3 regions of the Klebsiella quasipneumoniae subsp. quasipneumoniae genome follow, and region 1 is predicted to be linked to each of the others. Evidence: predicted binding sites of a transcription regulator. Region 1 holds the regulator's gene; each other region holds the start of a gene.
The links. Region 1 encodes LexA, which represses DNA repair genes until DNA is damaged. Its sites were predicted from a motif close to TNCTGTATGTACATACAGNA; they were not measured.
Positions count from the first base shown of each region.

Region 1 (4,974 bases):
GGTTCCAGGTGAAGCCGAGAATGCGGTCGGTCAGGCGGATCATCTCGTAAGAGAAGTTCGCGGCAATCTCTTCCATCAGCGCAATCGCGTTCTGCTGGGCCTTCTCGTGGGAAATTTTCTTGCTGCGCGCTTCGTCTTCCACCGCCCGGGCAATGGCCTTCGACGCCAGCAGCTTGTTAAACAGATCCTGGCGGGCCGGCAGACGCGGGCCGACGGCGGCCAGGCGCTGGCGGGCAAAATGCATCCGCGCGACGCGTGCCAGTTTCTGGGCGATGATCTTATCGGTACCGTGCTCATCCGCCATGCGGCGCAGCGATACGGAAGGCGAGAAGCGCACGAAGCTGTCGCGGCCGAGCCAGGAGACGGCGAAAAATTTCTGAATGCCGTTAAGCATCCGCAGCGGCGGATTAACTTCCCCTTTCTCACGACCCGGCGAGCGGCCGAACATCACCGACACCGGCACCATTTGCACATCGAGATCCGGATGGTTGCGGTGCAGATCGAGGTAGTCGTGGAACAGCTTGATGGACTCTTCTTTTGGCGTGTAGTAGGTGAATACGCGCGGCCCGCCGTGGATGAATACGTAGCGCGGCAGCAGGGCGCCGTCGATTTCCAGCGGTTCAAGCGGGTCAGGTAAATCATGCGCCAGACATTGGGCGCGCAGCGTCAGCAGGTCCGCCTTGGAGTTATAGGGCAGGACGTACATGACCGGACGCGAGGTATCGAGTCCTAATTCCTGAGCAGGCTCTGCCGGAATAGACTTGCTTTTTACCAGCACCCGTAATGGTAAATTCAGTAATTTATAGTAAATTCGTTGCCAGCCGGACATAAACGATGTGAAGCCTCTGGTTAATCATGCAAATGCGCGGCAAGAATAACAGAAAGCGGGCAAAATTTCCGTTACCGCGCGGCAAACGCGTACACTCATCGACGTCATTTACATAAAAAGGTTTTGTGATGGCCAATAATACCACCGGGTTAACCCGAATCATTAAGGCGGCAGGTTACTCCTGGAAAGGATTTCGCGCGGCGTGGATCAACGAGGCCGCGTTTCGTCAGGAAGGTGTCGCCGCCATCGTGGCCGTCGCGATAGCCTGCTGGCTGGACGTCGACGCCATCACCCGCGTATTGCTGATTGGCTCGGTCCTGCTAGTGATGATAGTCGAAATTCTCAACAGCGCGATTGAGGCGGTCGTGGACCGTATTGGCTCGGATTATCATGAGCTTTCAGGGCGCGCCAAAGACATGGGGTCGGCGGCGGTCCTGCTGGCGATAATCATCGCGCTGATCACCTGGGGAACGCTGCTGTGGAGCCATTATCACTAACGTTCTTCGCTAACCCTCGCAAAATATAAACAATCTGCCGATTTTTGTGTGCCATGTGGTTCCAAAATCACCGTTAGCTGTATATACTCACAGCATAACTGTATATACACCCAGGGGGCGGAATGAAAGCGTTAACGACCAGGCAGCAAGAGGTGTTTGATCTCATTCGGGATCATATCAGCCAGACGGGCATGCCGCCGACGCGTGCGGAGATTGCTCAGCGCTTGGGGTTCCGTTCCCCAAACGCGGCGGAAGAACACCTGAAAGCGCTGGCGCGTAAAGGCGCAATCGAGATCGTCTCCGGCGCCTCGCGCGGTATCCGCCTGCTGACGGAAGAAGAGCACGGCCTGCCGCTGATCGGCCGCGTCGCCGCCGGTGAGCCGCTGCTGGCGCAGCAGCATATTGAAGGCCACTATCAGGTCGACCCGTCGATGTTCAAGCCCAACGCCGATTTTCTGCTGCGCGTCAGCGGGATGTCGATGAAAGACATCGGTATTCTGGATGGCGATCTGCTGGCGGTCCACAAAACCCAGGATGTGCGTAACGGCCAGGTGGTGGTAGCGCGCATTGACGATGAAGTGACGGTGAAGCGCCTGAAAAAGCAGGGCAACGTCGTCGAACTGTTGCCGGAAAACAGCGAATTTACCCCTATCGTTGTCGATCTGCGTCAGCAGAGTTTTACCATTGAGGGTCTGGCCGTTGGCGTGATCCGTAATGGAGAATGGCTGTAACGCCTGCCCCCGCGCAGCGTCATCTGATGCATGACGCTGCGACGTTTGTCCTCAATCAGGTCTCCGAACATGCTGCTCAACGCTGCCGATAAAGCGCTGTGGCGCCTTGCACTCCCCATGATTTTCTCCAATATCACCGTCCCGCTGCTGGGGCTGGTGGATACCGCGGTGATCGGCCACCTTGACAGCCCGGTATACCTTGGCGGCGTCGCGGTCGGAGCGACGGCCACCAGTTTCCTGTTTATGCTGCTGCTGTTTCTTCGCATGAGCACCACCGGGTTGACCGCTCAGGCCTGGGGGGCCAAAGATCCGCTGCGACTGGCGCGGGCGCTGGTGCAGCCGCTGGCTCTGGCGCTGGGCGCCGGGGTGTTGATTATCCTGTTTCGCCTGCCGTTGATTAACCTCGCCCTGCATATCGTCGGCGGCAGCGAGGCGGTTCTCGAGCAGGCGAGACGGTTTCTCGATATCCGCTGGCTCAGCGCTCCCGCGTCGCTGGCCAACCTTGTGCTGCTCGGCTGGCTGCTGGGGGTCCAGTATGCCCGGGCGCCGGTGATTTTGCTGGTGGTCGGTAATCTGTTGAATATTGTGCTCGACCTGTGGCTGGTGATGGGCCTGCGGATGAACGTCCAGGGGGCGGCGCTGGCCACGGTCACCGCGGAGTACGCCACTCTCATTATCGGCCTGATGATGGCGAAGCGGGTGCTAACGCTGCGCGGCGTGTCGCTGGCGATGCTGAAAAACGCCTGGCGCGGGGACATGCGCCGTCTGCTGGCGTTGAATCGCGACATCATGCTGCGCTCCCTGCTGCTGCAGCTGTGCTTTGGCGCGCTGACCGTCTACGGCGCCCGTCTGGGCAGCGATATCGTGGCGGTCAACGCCGTACTAATGACCATGCTGACCTTTACCGCCTACGCGCTGGATGGCTTTGCCTATGCCGTGGAGGCCCACTCCGGCCAGGCCTACGGCGCGCGCGACGGCAGCCAGCTGCTGGAGGTGTGGCGGGCGGCCTGCCGGCAGTCCGGTATGGTGGCGCTGGCGTTTGCCCTGGTTTACAGCCTGGCGGGGGAGTACATCATCGCGCTGTTAACCTCACTGCCTTCCCTGCAGCAGCTGGCCGATCGCTATCTGATCTGGCAGACCATCCTGCCGGTGGTCGGGGTCTGGTGCTATCTGCTGGACGGCATGTTTATCGGCGCGACGCGCGGCGCGGAGATGCGGAACAGTATGGCGGTCGCCGCGGCCGGCTTCGCCGTGACGCTGCTTACGGTCCCGGCGCTCGGCAATCACGGCCTGTGGCTGGCGCTGGCGGTGTTTCTCGCGCTGCGAGGCCTGTCGCTGGCGCTGATCTGGCGCCGCCACTGGCGACGCGGCACCTGGTTTAGTTAGCCCTTTCTCTAGCTCGCCATTATCGGTGAACGTCCTCCGGTCGCGCCAGGTTTGCCGGAGCGACTCAGTAGCCCGGCGAGCGTAGCGCGTGCCGGGAAAACCACCTTCAGCGTTTCCAATGAGGGCTATGGTTAAAAATTCCGAATAACGAATCGGCGCCAGCATTCTCATCTATAGTTAATACCATGTCCGGCACAAAACGGGCTGTAAACCCACCGAATGATGAGGACGTTATCATGAATAAAGACGAAATCGGCGGTAACTGGAAACAGTTGAAAGGTAAAGCCAAGGAACAGTGGGGCAAACTTACCGATGACGATATGACCGTAATCGAAGGGAAGCGCGACCAGCTGGTCGGCAAAATTCAGGAGCGTTACGGCTATGAGAAAGATCAGGCTGAGAAAGAAGTCTCAGACTGGGAGCATAAGAACGACTATCGCTGGTAGCGTTCCGTGATCCGAAGAATGAAGCATTTGTGTTAGTGCCTGTCTAAATGGCGCAGGGACGCGCCGTTAACCCTTTTTCCCGCTGCGGCTGCCGCTCAGCGGGCTTTCTTTTTGAGCTGAATCGTATGATCGTGCTGGCAGTGTCCCGGCGTGCTGCAGGCTTCCACTTCCACGCAGCTCGCGCAAAGGCCATGAGCTTCAATCACGTTGTGGCGCAGGGCGAAGCCCATTCTGGCCGCCAGCGTATGCATGATATCTTCCACCCCTTCAGCCGCCTCTTCCTTCACCACGCCGCAGCGGTCGCAGATAAACATGGCCGAGCTGTGGGTTGGCTGGTCAAAGAGATGACACAGCACATAGCTGTTGGTCGATTCCACCTTGTGGACAAAACCCTGCTCGAGTAAAAACTCCAGCGCGCGGTAGACCGTCGGCGGCTTTGCCTGCGGCTCTTTCTCACGCAGCAGATCCAGCAGGTCGTAGGCGCTGATTGCCCCTTGCTGCAGGCTCATCAGGCGCAACACTTCCAGACGCTGTGGGGTCAGGCGTACGCCGCGTTGCGCACACAGCTTTTCAGCATGCGCTAACATCTCTTGCGAAGGGGACTTATCCATGAGCATCCTCAGGTTGCGTGAAATTGAATCTGTTACTTTATCACGTTCCGCGGAAAACGCCGAGACCCGACGGGTGATGCGGGTCATACTTCAGATTGTCGGCGCCAGTCCACTCCCTGGTGCTGGCCGCTGACGCTCGTGGAGGCTGCGCCTTCGCCGGTCGCTAAAACCGTCATGCCCGATTTAATCGCAACACGCCTGACCCAGGGTATGCTATATCTGAAGTGTCTCATTTTCGGGAGAAAACGATGAAACGACCTGATTGCATTCGCCACTGGCGCGAACTGGAAGGGCCCGACGATGCCACTTATCCCGACAGCCCGGAGCGTTTTTCCATTGGCGCGCCGCTGGGGCGCGGTTTGCGCCTCAACCGGCTGGGGATCCACCACGAGAGACTGCCGCCCGGGCGGCGCACCTCTTACCCGCACGCGGAGAGCGATGAGGAAGAGTTCATCTATGTGCTGGAGGGCTATC
Region 1 covers NZ_CP084876.1:4,997,103-5,002,076, reverse strand. The annotation lists gene plsB (glycerol-3-phosphate 1-O-acyltransferase PlsB) at 1-829, opposite strand, end outside; gene LGM20_RS23950 (diacylglycerol kinase) at 958-1,326, shown strand; gene lexA (transcriptional repressor LexA) at 1,449-2,057, shown strand; gene dinF (MATE family efflux transporter DinF) at 2,127-3,443, shown strand; gene LGM20_RS23935 (CsbD family protein) at 3,680-3,889, shown strand; gene zur (zinc uptake transcriptional repressor Zur) at 3,985-4,500, opposite strand; gene LGM20_RS23925 (cupin domain-containing protein) at 4,749-4,974, shown strand, end outside.

Region 2 (4,974 bases), 1.4 Mb from region 1:
GGCTGGTACGTGCAGCGCGTGGACGGTAACGATCTGTCGGCGGTGATGGCCGCCTTTGACAACGCGAAAAGTTATTCCGGCAACCAGCCGCGGGTCATTTTATGCGACACGCTGATGGGCAAAGGGGTGCCGTTCCTCGAAACCCGCGATAAGAACCATTTTATTCGCGTCGATGCCGACGAATGGCAAAAAGCGATTGCGGTGCTGGACGCTAACAAACCGGAAGGAGTGCTGTAATGAGCCAGAGTAAACCCCGTTTAAAAACGTCGGCGATGATCGCTTCGATTGCCGATGAAGGCCAGGCCACCGTCTCTGCGCCCTTCGGCGTCGCGCTGTCGAAACTCGCGGCGCAGCGCCCGGCGATCGTCGGTATGACCGCGGACCTGTCAAAATATACTGACCTGCATATTTTCGCCCAGGCCTTCCCGGATCGCTTTTTCCAGATGGGAATGGCGGAGCAACTGCTGATGGCGGCGGCGGGAGGCATGGCGAAGGAGGGATTTATTCCCTTCGCCACCACCTATGCCGCCTTTGCGACCCGTCGCGCCTATGATTTTATTCATCAGGTGATCGCTGAAGAGCATCTGAACGTCAAGATTTGCGCGGCGCTACCGGGCCTGACGACCGGCTATGGCCCCAGTCATCAGGCCACCGAAGATCTGGCGATCATGCGTGGTATCCCTGGAATGGTCATCGTCGATCCCTGCGATTCGCTGGAGATTGAGCAGGCGGTACCGGCCATTGCCGATCATCATGGCCCGGTTTATATGCGCCTGCTTCGCGGGAAGGTGCCGCTGGTGCTGGATAAATACGACTATCAGTTCGAACTGGGCAAAGCGAAGCTGCTGGAGGACGGCAACGACGTGTTGATTATCTCCTCCGGGCTAATGACCATGCGCGCGCTGGAGGCGGTTGAAAAGCTGCGGGACGATAATATCAGCGTGGCGGTCCTGCACGTGCCGACCATCAAACCGCTGGATGAACAAGCGATTATTGAACAGGCGTCGAAGCCGGGTCGCCTGGTGGTCACCGCCGAAAACCACACCGCGGTCGGCGGGTTAGGAGAGGCGGTGGCCGCCCTGCTGATGCGCAATGGGGTTCGCTGCGAGCTGGATACCGTAGGGCTGCCTGACGCGTTCCTGTTAGCCGGCGCGCTGCCGACCCTCCACGATCGCTACGGCATCTCCACCGCGAAGATCGTTGAAAAAATTAAGTATCGTCTGCGTTAACCGCGCTGCGGCGACCCGCCTGGCCGCTGAGCGCCCTCAGCGGCCTTCTTTCCCCCGCCAGCCAGGCGCGGCATTCTTTTGCAGATTTTATGCGGCCTGTCACAAAATCTGCTAGACTGCGCCCCTTCATGGCATTGTGGTTTTTGCCATCTCTTATCGCAATAATCTCCCTGAAAACTACGCCCTTCACCGGGCCGGGGCGGTTCGGAGTTGTTATGTCTTTTGATTCCCTTGGCCTGAATCCCGATATCCTGCGCGCTGTCGCTGAGCAGGGCTACGTTGAGCCGACCCCTATCCAGCAGCAGGCGATCCCGGCGGTACTGCAGGGCCGCGACCTGATGGCCAGCGCCCAGACCGGCACCGGTAAAACGGCGGGCTTTACTCTGCCGCTGCTGCAGCGCCTGATCCAGAACGAGCCGCACGCGAAGGGTCGTCGCCCGGTGCGCGCGCTGATCCTGACCCCGACCCGCGAGCTGGCGGCGCAGGTGGGCGAGAACGTGCGGGATTACAGCAAATATCTGAATGTTCGCTCGCTGGTGGTGTTCGGCGGCGTGAGCATCAACCCGCAGATGATGAAGCTGCGCGGCGGCGTCGATATCCTCGTCGCCACCCCGGGCCGTCTGCTGGACCTGGAACACCAGAACGCCGTCAGCCTCGATAAAGTGGAAATCCTCGTACTGGATGAAGCGGACCGCATGCTGGATATGGGCTTTATCCATGACATCCGCCGCGTACTGGCTAAACTGCCGCCGCGTCGGCAGAACCTGCTGTTCTCGGCGACCTTCTCCGACGAGATCAAAGGCCTGGCTGAGAAATTGCTGCACAACCCGCTGGAAGTGGAAGTGGCGCGTCGCAACACGGCCTCCGAGCAGATCACCCAGCACGTCCATTTTGTTGACAAAAACCGTAAGCGCGAGCTGCTGTCGCAGCTTATCGGCGAAGGCAACTGGCAGCAGGTGCTGGTCTTTACCCGCACTAAGCATGGCGCCAACCACCTCGCGGAGCAGCTCAACAAAGACGGCATCCGCAGCGCGGCGATCCATGGCAACAAGAGCCAGGGGGCGCGTACCCGCGCGCTGGCCGACTTTAAATCCGGCGGCATTCGCGTGCTGGTGGCGACCGATATCGCCGCCCGCGGTCTGGATATCGAAGAGCTGCCGCACGTGGTGAACTACGAGCTGCCGAACGTGCCGGAAGATTATGTCCACCGTATCGGCCGTACCGGTCGCGCCGCGGCCACCGGCGAAGCCTTGTCGCTGGTGTGCGTGGATGAGCACAAGCTGCTGCGCGATATCGAGCGCCTGCTGAAGAAAGAGATCCCGCGCATCGCGATTGCCGGCTATGAGCCGGATCCGTCTATTAAAGCCGAACCTATCCAGAACGGTCGCCAGCAGCGCGGCGGCGGTCGTGGTCAGGGTCAGGGACGCGGCGGCCAGGGCCAGGGGCGCAGCGGACAGCCGCGCAGCCAGAGCAGCGCCCCGCGTCGTCAGGACGGCGAGGCGCCGAAAGCGCGCACTCAGGACGGCAAACCGCCGCGCCGCCGTCGCCCGCGTAAACCGGCTGGCGAATAACAGGCTGATGCCCGGACCGCGAGAATGCGGTTAAGTACGGCTCAGGCCCGTCTGTCCGCTACGCGGCGGCGGGCCTTTTTCTTTCCATTACACTATTTGTCGAGCACGCTTCCACACTGAGCAGAAAGCAATACCTCCGGGCGGGCAAAAATGGCACAATAGTGGCTGTTTATACAGTATTCAGGTTTTCTCATGGCTTTGACCGCTGCGCTGAAAGCGCAAATCGCCGCCTGGTATAAGGCGCTTCAGGAACAGATCCCGGACTTTATTCCCCGCCCCCCGCAGCGGCAGATGATCGCTGATGTGGCGAAAACCCTCGCCGGGGATGAGGGCCGGCATCTGGCTATCGAAGCGCCGACCGGCGTTGGTAAAACGCTGTCATATCTGATCCCCGGCATTGCCATCGCCCGTGAGAAACAAAAAACGCTGGTGGTCAGCACCGCCAACGTCGCCCTGCAGGATCAAATTTACAGTAAAGACCTGCCGCTGCTGCGCAAGATTATCCCCGACCTGCGCTTCACCGCCGCCTTCGGTCGCGGACGCTACGTCTGCCCGCGCAATCTGACGGCGCTGGCCAGCACCGAGCCGACGCAGCAGGATCTGCTGGCCTTCCTCGACGACGATCTCACCCCGAACAACCAGGCCGAGCAGAAGCTGTGCGCGACGCTGAAGCAGGATCTCGACAGCTACCGCTGGGACGGGCTGCGCGACCATACCGACAAAGCCATCGACGATGGGCTGTGGAGCCGGCTGAGCACCGATAAGGCCAGCTGCCTGAACCGCAACTGCCACTACTATCGGGAGTGTCCGTTCTTTGTGGCGCGGCGGGAAATTCAGGAGGCGGAAGTGGTGGTGGCCAACCATGCGCTGGTGATGGCGGCGATGGAGAGCGAGGCGGTGCTGCCGGAGCCGAAAAACCTGCTGCTGGTCCTCGATGAAGGCCATCATCTGCCGGACGTCGCCCGCGACGCGCTGGAGATGAGCGCCGAGATCACCGCCCCCTGGTTTCGCCTGCAGCTGGATCTGTTCTGCAAGCTGGTGGCTACCTGCATGGAGCAGTTCCGCCCGAAAACCACGCCGCCGCTGGCCAATGCGGAGCGGCTCGCCGGCCATTGCGAAGAGCTGTTCGAGCTGATTGCGTCGTTGAATAATATTCTCAATCTCTATATGCCCGCCGGTCAGGACGCGGAGCATCGCTTCCCGATGGGCGAACTGCCGCAGGAGGTGATGGAGATCTGCCAGCGGCTGGCGAAGCTCACCGAGACGCTGCGCGGGCTGGCGGAGCTGTTCCTTAACGATCTCAGCGAAAAGACCGGCAGCCATGACGTGGTGCGCCTGCATCGGGTGCTGCTGCAGATGAACCGCGCCCTCGGCATGTTTGAAAGCCAAAGCAAGCTGTGGCGTCTGGCGTCGCTGGCGCAGTCCTCTGGCGCGCCGGTGACCAAATGGGCGACGCGGGTGGTGCGCGACGGCCAGATCCACGTCTGGTTCCACTGCGTCGGCATCCGCGTCAGCGATCAGCTTGAACGACTGCTGTGGCGCAGCGTGCCGCATATCGTGGTGACGTCAGCGACGCTGCGCTCTCTAAACAGCTTCTCGCGCCTGCAGGAGATGAGCGGCCTGAAGGAGAAAGCGGGCGACCGCTTCGTGGCACTGGATTCGCCGTTCAACCACGTAGAGCAGGGGAAAATTATTATTCCTCAAATGCGCTATGAACCGCTGATGGATAACGAAGAGCAGCACATCGCCGAGATGGCGGCCTATTTTCGCCAGCAGGTGGAGAGCAAGAAACATCTCGGGATGCTGGTGCTGTTCGCCAGCGGGCGAGCGATGAATCGCTTCCTGGAGCATGTGACCGATCTGCGCCTGATGCTGCTGGTGCAGGGCGACCAGCCGCGCTACCGGCTGGTGGAGCTGCATCGCAAACGGGTGGAAAGCGGCGAGCGCAGCGTGCTGGTGGGCCTGCAGTCCTTCGCCGAAGGTCTCGATTTAAAAGGCGATCTGTTAAGCCAGGTGCATATCCATAAAATCGCCTTTCCGCCCATCGACAGCCCGGTAGTGATCACCGAAGGCGAATGGCTGAAAAGCCTCAATCGTTATCCCTTCGAGGTACAGAGTTTGCCCAGCGCCTCCTTTAATCTTATTCAGCAGGTGGGGCGTCTGATCCGTAGCCA
Region 2 covers NZ_CP084876.1:3,599,443-3,604,416, reverse strand. The annotation lists gene LGM20_RS17405 (transketolase) at 1-237, shown strand, start outside; gene LGM20_RS17400 (transketolase family protein) at 237-1,229, shown strand; gene rhlE (ATP-dependent RNA helicase RhlE) at 1,445-2,800, shown strand; gene dinG (ATP-dependent DNA helicase DinG) at 2,993-4,974, shown strand, end outside.
Region 2: the regulator LexA is predicted to act here: its motif matches at 2,960-2,979, upstream of dinG (ATP-dependent DNA helicase DinG).

Region 3 (4,974 bases), 1.4 Mb from region 1:
TCTCGGCCTGAGCCAGCATCCGGCGATTATCGCCGCCTGGCAGCAGGGGGCGGAACGTTATGGCGTCGGTTCCGGCGGCTCGGGACACGTAAGCGGCTATAGCGAGGCCCACCGTGCGCTGGAAGAGGAACTTGCCGACTGGCTGGGCTACCCGCGCGCATTGCTGTTTATCTCCGGCTTTGCCGCCAATCAGGCGCTGATCGCCGCCCTGGCCGATAAAGAGGATCGGATTGTGGCCGACCGCCTGAGCCACGCCTCCCTGCTGGAGGCGGCCAGTCTGAGTCCGGCGCAGCTACGCCGTTTCGGCCACAACGATCCGCAAGAGCTCGCTCAACTGCTGGCTAAGCCGCTGGCGGGCGAACAGTTGGCGGTCACCGAAGGCATTTTCAGCATGGACGGCGACAGCGCGCCGCTGGCGGCCATTCACGCCGCGGCGCAGGCCGCCGGGGCGCTATTGCTGGTGGATGATGCCCACGGCGTCGGCGTGGTCGGCGACAAAGGACGCGGGAGCTGCGCCGCGCAGGCGGTGCGCCCTGAGCTGCTGGTGGTTACCTTCGGCAAGGCGTTCGGCGTCAGCGGCGCGGCGGTGCTGTGCGATGACGCGCTGGCCGATTATCTGCTGCAGTTTGCCCGCCATCTGATCTACAGCACCGCGATGCCGCCCGCCCAGGCGGTGGCGCTGAGCGCCGCGCTGCGGGTGATTCGCAGCGATGAAGGCCAGCGCCGCCGCGACACCCTGGCCGCCCGTATCCGTCAGTTCCGCGCGGGGATGGGCGAGACGTCGCTGGGTTTGACCGACTCCGTCAGCGCGATCCAGCCGCTGATCGTCGGCGATAACGGGCGGGCGCTGAGCCTGGCCAGCCGTCTGCGCGACGCGGGCTGCTGGGCAACGGCGATCCGTCCACCGACGGTGCCGGTCGGCAGCGCTCGTCTGCGCCTGACCCTGACCGCCGCCCATCAGGCTGAGGACATTAACCGTTTACTGGAGGTGCTGCATGGCCACGGTGAATAAGCAGGCGGTCGCCGCGGCGTTTGGCCGGGCGGCCAGCGGCTATTCGCAACATGATGAACTGCAGCGGCGCAGCGCGGAACTGCTGCTGCGCCAGCTGGCGCGTCGCGATTTTCCCCGGGTGCTGGATGCCGGCTGCGGCCCAGGCAGCATGAGCCGCCGCTGGCGTGAGGCAGGCAGCGTGGTGACCGCGCTGGATCTCTCCCCCGGGATGCTGGCCCAGGCGCAGCGTAACGACGCCGCCCAGCATTACCTGCTGGGCGACATTGAGGCGCTGCCGCTGCCTGACGCCTGCCTCGATCTGGCGTGGAGCAATCTGGCGGTGCAGTGGTGCGACGATCTGCGCGCAGCCCTTGGCGAGCTGTACCGGGTGGTGCGTCCCGGCGGCAGCGTGGCGTTTAGCACGCTGCTGGCCGACTCGCTGCCGGAGCTCAATCAGGCGTGGCGGGCCATCGACGACCGGCCGCATGCCAACCGTTTTCTCAGCGAAGCGGCGGTGCGCGAGGCGCTGAGCGGCCTGCGGGCGTCCGGCGAGGTGCATCAGATTAGCCTGCCGTTCGTCGATGCGCTGAGCGCCATGCGATCGCTGAAGGGCATCGGCGCCACCCATTTGCACCAGGGGCGGGCATCGGCCCCGCTTAGCCGCGGCAAACTGCGCGAGCTACAGCTGGCCTGGCCGCAGCGGCAGGGCGTCTGCCCGCTGACGTATTCTCTTTTTACAGGAGTCATTGAGCGTGACTAAACGTTTTTTTGTCACCGGGACCGACACTGAAGTCGGGAAAACCATCGCCAGCAGCGCCCTGCTGCAGGCGGCGAATCAGCTGGGTTTTCACACCGCCGGCTATAAGCCGGTGGCTTCCGGCAGCGAGCTTACCGCCGCCGGGCTGCGTAATGAAGACGCGCTGGCGCTGCAGCGTCATAGCCGGGTCGCGCTGCGCTATGAGCAGGTTAACCCGTATACCTTCGCCGAGCCGACCTCACCGCATATCATCAGCGCCGACGAAGGACGGCCGATCGCCGCGGCGAGGCTCTCCAGCGGGCTGCGCGAGTTAGAACGCCTCGCCGACTGGGTGCTGGTGGAAGGGGCCGGCGGCTGGTTTACGCCGCTTTCGGAAACCCTGACCTTCGCCGACTGGGCGCAGGCGGAGCAGCTGCCGGTGATTCTGGTGGTGGGCGTCAAGCTCGGCTGCATCAACCACGCGATGCTTACCGCCCAGGCGGTACGCCAGGCGGGGCTGCCGCTCGCGGGGTGGATCGCCAATGACGTGCTGCCGCCGGGCAAGCGCCACGCCGAGTATCTGGCGACGCTGAAAAACCGGCTGGCCGCGCCGTTCCTCGGTGAAATACCGTGGCTTGCCGATATCGCGCAGCGCGACGATCTCGGCCAGTATCTGGACCTCAGGGCGCTGGATCCGGCGTCATCCACTGCGCCAGCAGCGGTTCATCCAGCGCCATAATATCGCCTTCGGCGACGTTACGGCCCCGGTGCAAAACACAGAAACGATCCGCCACCCGGCGGATAAAGGGCAGGTGCTGCTCGGCGAGCAGCACCGTCAGGCCGATATCGCGATTCAACCGCAGCAGCAGATCCGCCAGCTTTTGCAGACAGCGCGGCCCTCTGCCGCGCGAGGGTTCATCAAGGATCAGCAGCCGCGGCTGGACAATCAGCGCCCTGGCCAGCGCCAGCTGGTACTGATCGTCGTCGCTCAGCGAGGCGCCTTTGCGCTGCCGTAGGGCATAGAGTTCGGGAAAATGTTCATAGATTTCGCCGCCGCTGGCGTTAGCCCCGGGTTTCCCGGCCGCGAGGGCAATATGTAGATTCTCTTCCACGCTGAGCTGGGAGAAGATGCGTTTATCCTGCGGCACATAGCCGATACCGATGGCGCTGCGCGACTGGGCCGACAGGGGGGTGAGATCCTGCGGCGGGGCGCCAATGTCATGCCAGGTCATCCGGCCGCTGGCCACCGGCAGGTGCCCGGCAATGCAGTTAACCAGGGTGGTTTTTCCCATGCCCTCGCGTCCCAGTACGCCAATGCACTCCCCCGGGCGTAGTTCAAGATCGACATTCCACAGCGAATGCTGGTTGCCGTAAAAGTGATTTACTGCCTGTAAATTCAACATGGACGTTTTCTCCTTATCCTGGCGTCAGGGCGACAGAAAGATGCTGCAAAACTCTTGCCAGGAAAAAGAACGCTCGGAAAAAAACGCTAAACGCCGATACCATCAGGCACAGCCAGCGCCGGGGCTGCACTTTTCCGGTGCCCGACGCTAAAGGGTGGTGCAAAAAGCAGCAAAAATCGAGCGGCTTTAAGCGGATAGTTATCAAAAATAGTTCGATAAAAATTTTTCGCCGCGCGGTTTAGGCAGCCAGACGATTTGCGCCGGGCGGCGGCGGTCTTGGGCTGCAGACAGTTATCCACTATTCCTGTGGATAACCTTGTGTATTAGAGTTAGAAAACCTGCGGTAAGCTAGAGCGTACGCGGCTTGCGGCTGAATTGGCGCGAAAGGCGTCTTTTCTTTAAAAGCATTAAATATCAGCTTGTTAGATAAAATCAATGGGTGTAAGAAAAGCGTCATCTTCTGCCATAAAACTTTCACCCGTCCGCTTGACAAATGTTAAAAGGTAAAAATTTCTGGGGATAACCCTGACGGCCGGAGGATTATTCCGCCCGGCGCGCGTTTTATATCCCGGTTGCCGGCAAAAAAGGCCAAATCGTGGCGCTATCATAATCACGTACTGTTTAAATATCCAGTATATTTTGTTGGCAAAAAACGGCCCGAGGGGTAGAATTAAACACCGGCCGCTAAATCTTTTTCAGGTTCTGATTGATGAGTAAATCGTTTGTTCTGCATTCCGCCTTTCGCCCCTCCGGAGACCAACCGGAAGCCATCCGCCGCCTGGAAGAGGGGCTGGAGGATGGGCTCGCGCATCAAACGCTGCTGGGGGTCACCGGCTCCGGTAAAACCTTTACCATCGCCAACGTGATTGCCGATCTGCAGCGGCCGACGATGGTGCTGGCACCAAACAAAACCCTGGCGGCCCAGCTCTACGGCGAGATGAAAGAATTTTTCCCCGAGAATGCCGTCGAGTATTTCGTCTCCTACTACGATTACTACCAGCCGGAAGCCTACGTCCCCAGCTCAGATACCTTCATTGAGAAGGACGCCTCGGTAAACGAACATATCGAGCAGATGCGCCTGTCGGCCACTAAAGCGCTGCTTGAGCGGCGCGATGTGGTGGTGGTGGCCTCGGTCTCGGCTATCTACGGCCTCGGCGACCCGGACCTGTATCTGAAAATGATGTTGCATCTGACGGTGGGGATGCTGATTGACCAGCGGGCGATCCTGCGCCGCCTGGCCGAGCTGCAGTATACCCGCAACGATCAGGCCTTCCAGCGCGGCACCTTCCGCGTGCGCGGCGAGGTGATCGACGTCTTCCCGGCGGAATCCGACGATATCGCCCTGCGCATTGAGCTGTTTGACGAAGAGGTTGAGCGCCTGTCGCTGTTCGACCCGCTTACCGGCCATGTGGAATCGACGGTGCCGCGCTACACCATTTATCCCAAGACGCACTACGTGACGCCGCGGGAACGCATCGTCCAGGCGATGGAAGAGATTAAGCTGGAGCTGGCGGAGCGGCGCAAGGTGCTGCTGGCCAACAACAAGCTGCTGGAAGAGCAGCGCTTAACCCAGCGCACCCAGTTCGACCTCGAAATGATGAACGAGCTGGGCTACTGCTCGGGCATTGAAAACTACTCGCGCTTCCTCTCCGGGCGCGGGCCCGGCGAGCCGCCTCCCACCCTGTTCGACTACCTGCCGGCAGACGGCCTGCTGGTGATCGACGAATCCCACGTCACGGTGCCGCAGATCGGCGGCATGTACCGCGGCGACCGGGCGCGCAAAGAGACGCTGGTGGAGTACGGCTTCCGCCTGCCGTCGGCGCTGGATAACCGGCCGATGAAGT
Region 3 covers NZ_CP084876.1:3,627,952-3,632,925, reverse strand. The annotation lists gene bioF (8-amino-7-oxononanoate synthase) at 1-1,012, shown strand, start outside; gene bioC (malonyl-ACP O-methyltransferase BioC) at 996-1,751, shown strand; gene bioD (dethiobiotin synthase) at 1,744-2,466, shown strand; gene LGM20_RS17535 (ABC transporter ATP-binding protein) at 2,408-3,130, opposite strand; gene LGM20_RS17530 (hypothetical protein) at 3,217-3,429, opposite strand; gene uvrB (excinuclease ABC subunit UvrB) at 3,840-4,974, shown strand, end outside.
Region 3: the regulator LexA is predicted to act here: its motif matches at 3,746-3,765, upstream of uvrB (excinuclease ABC subunit UvrB).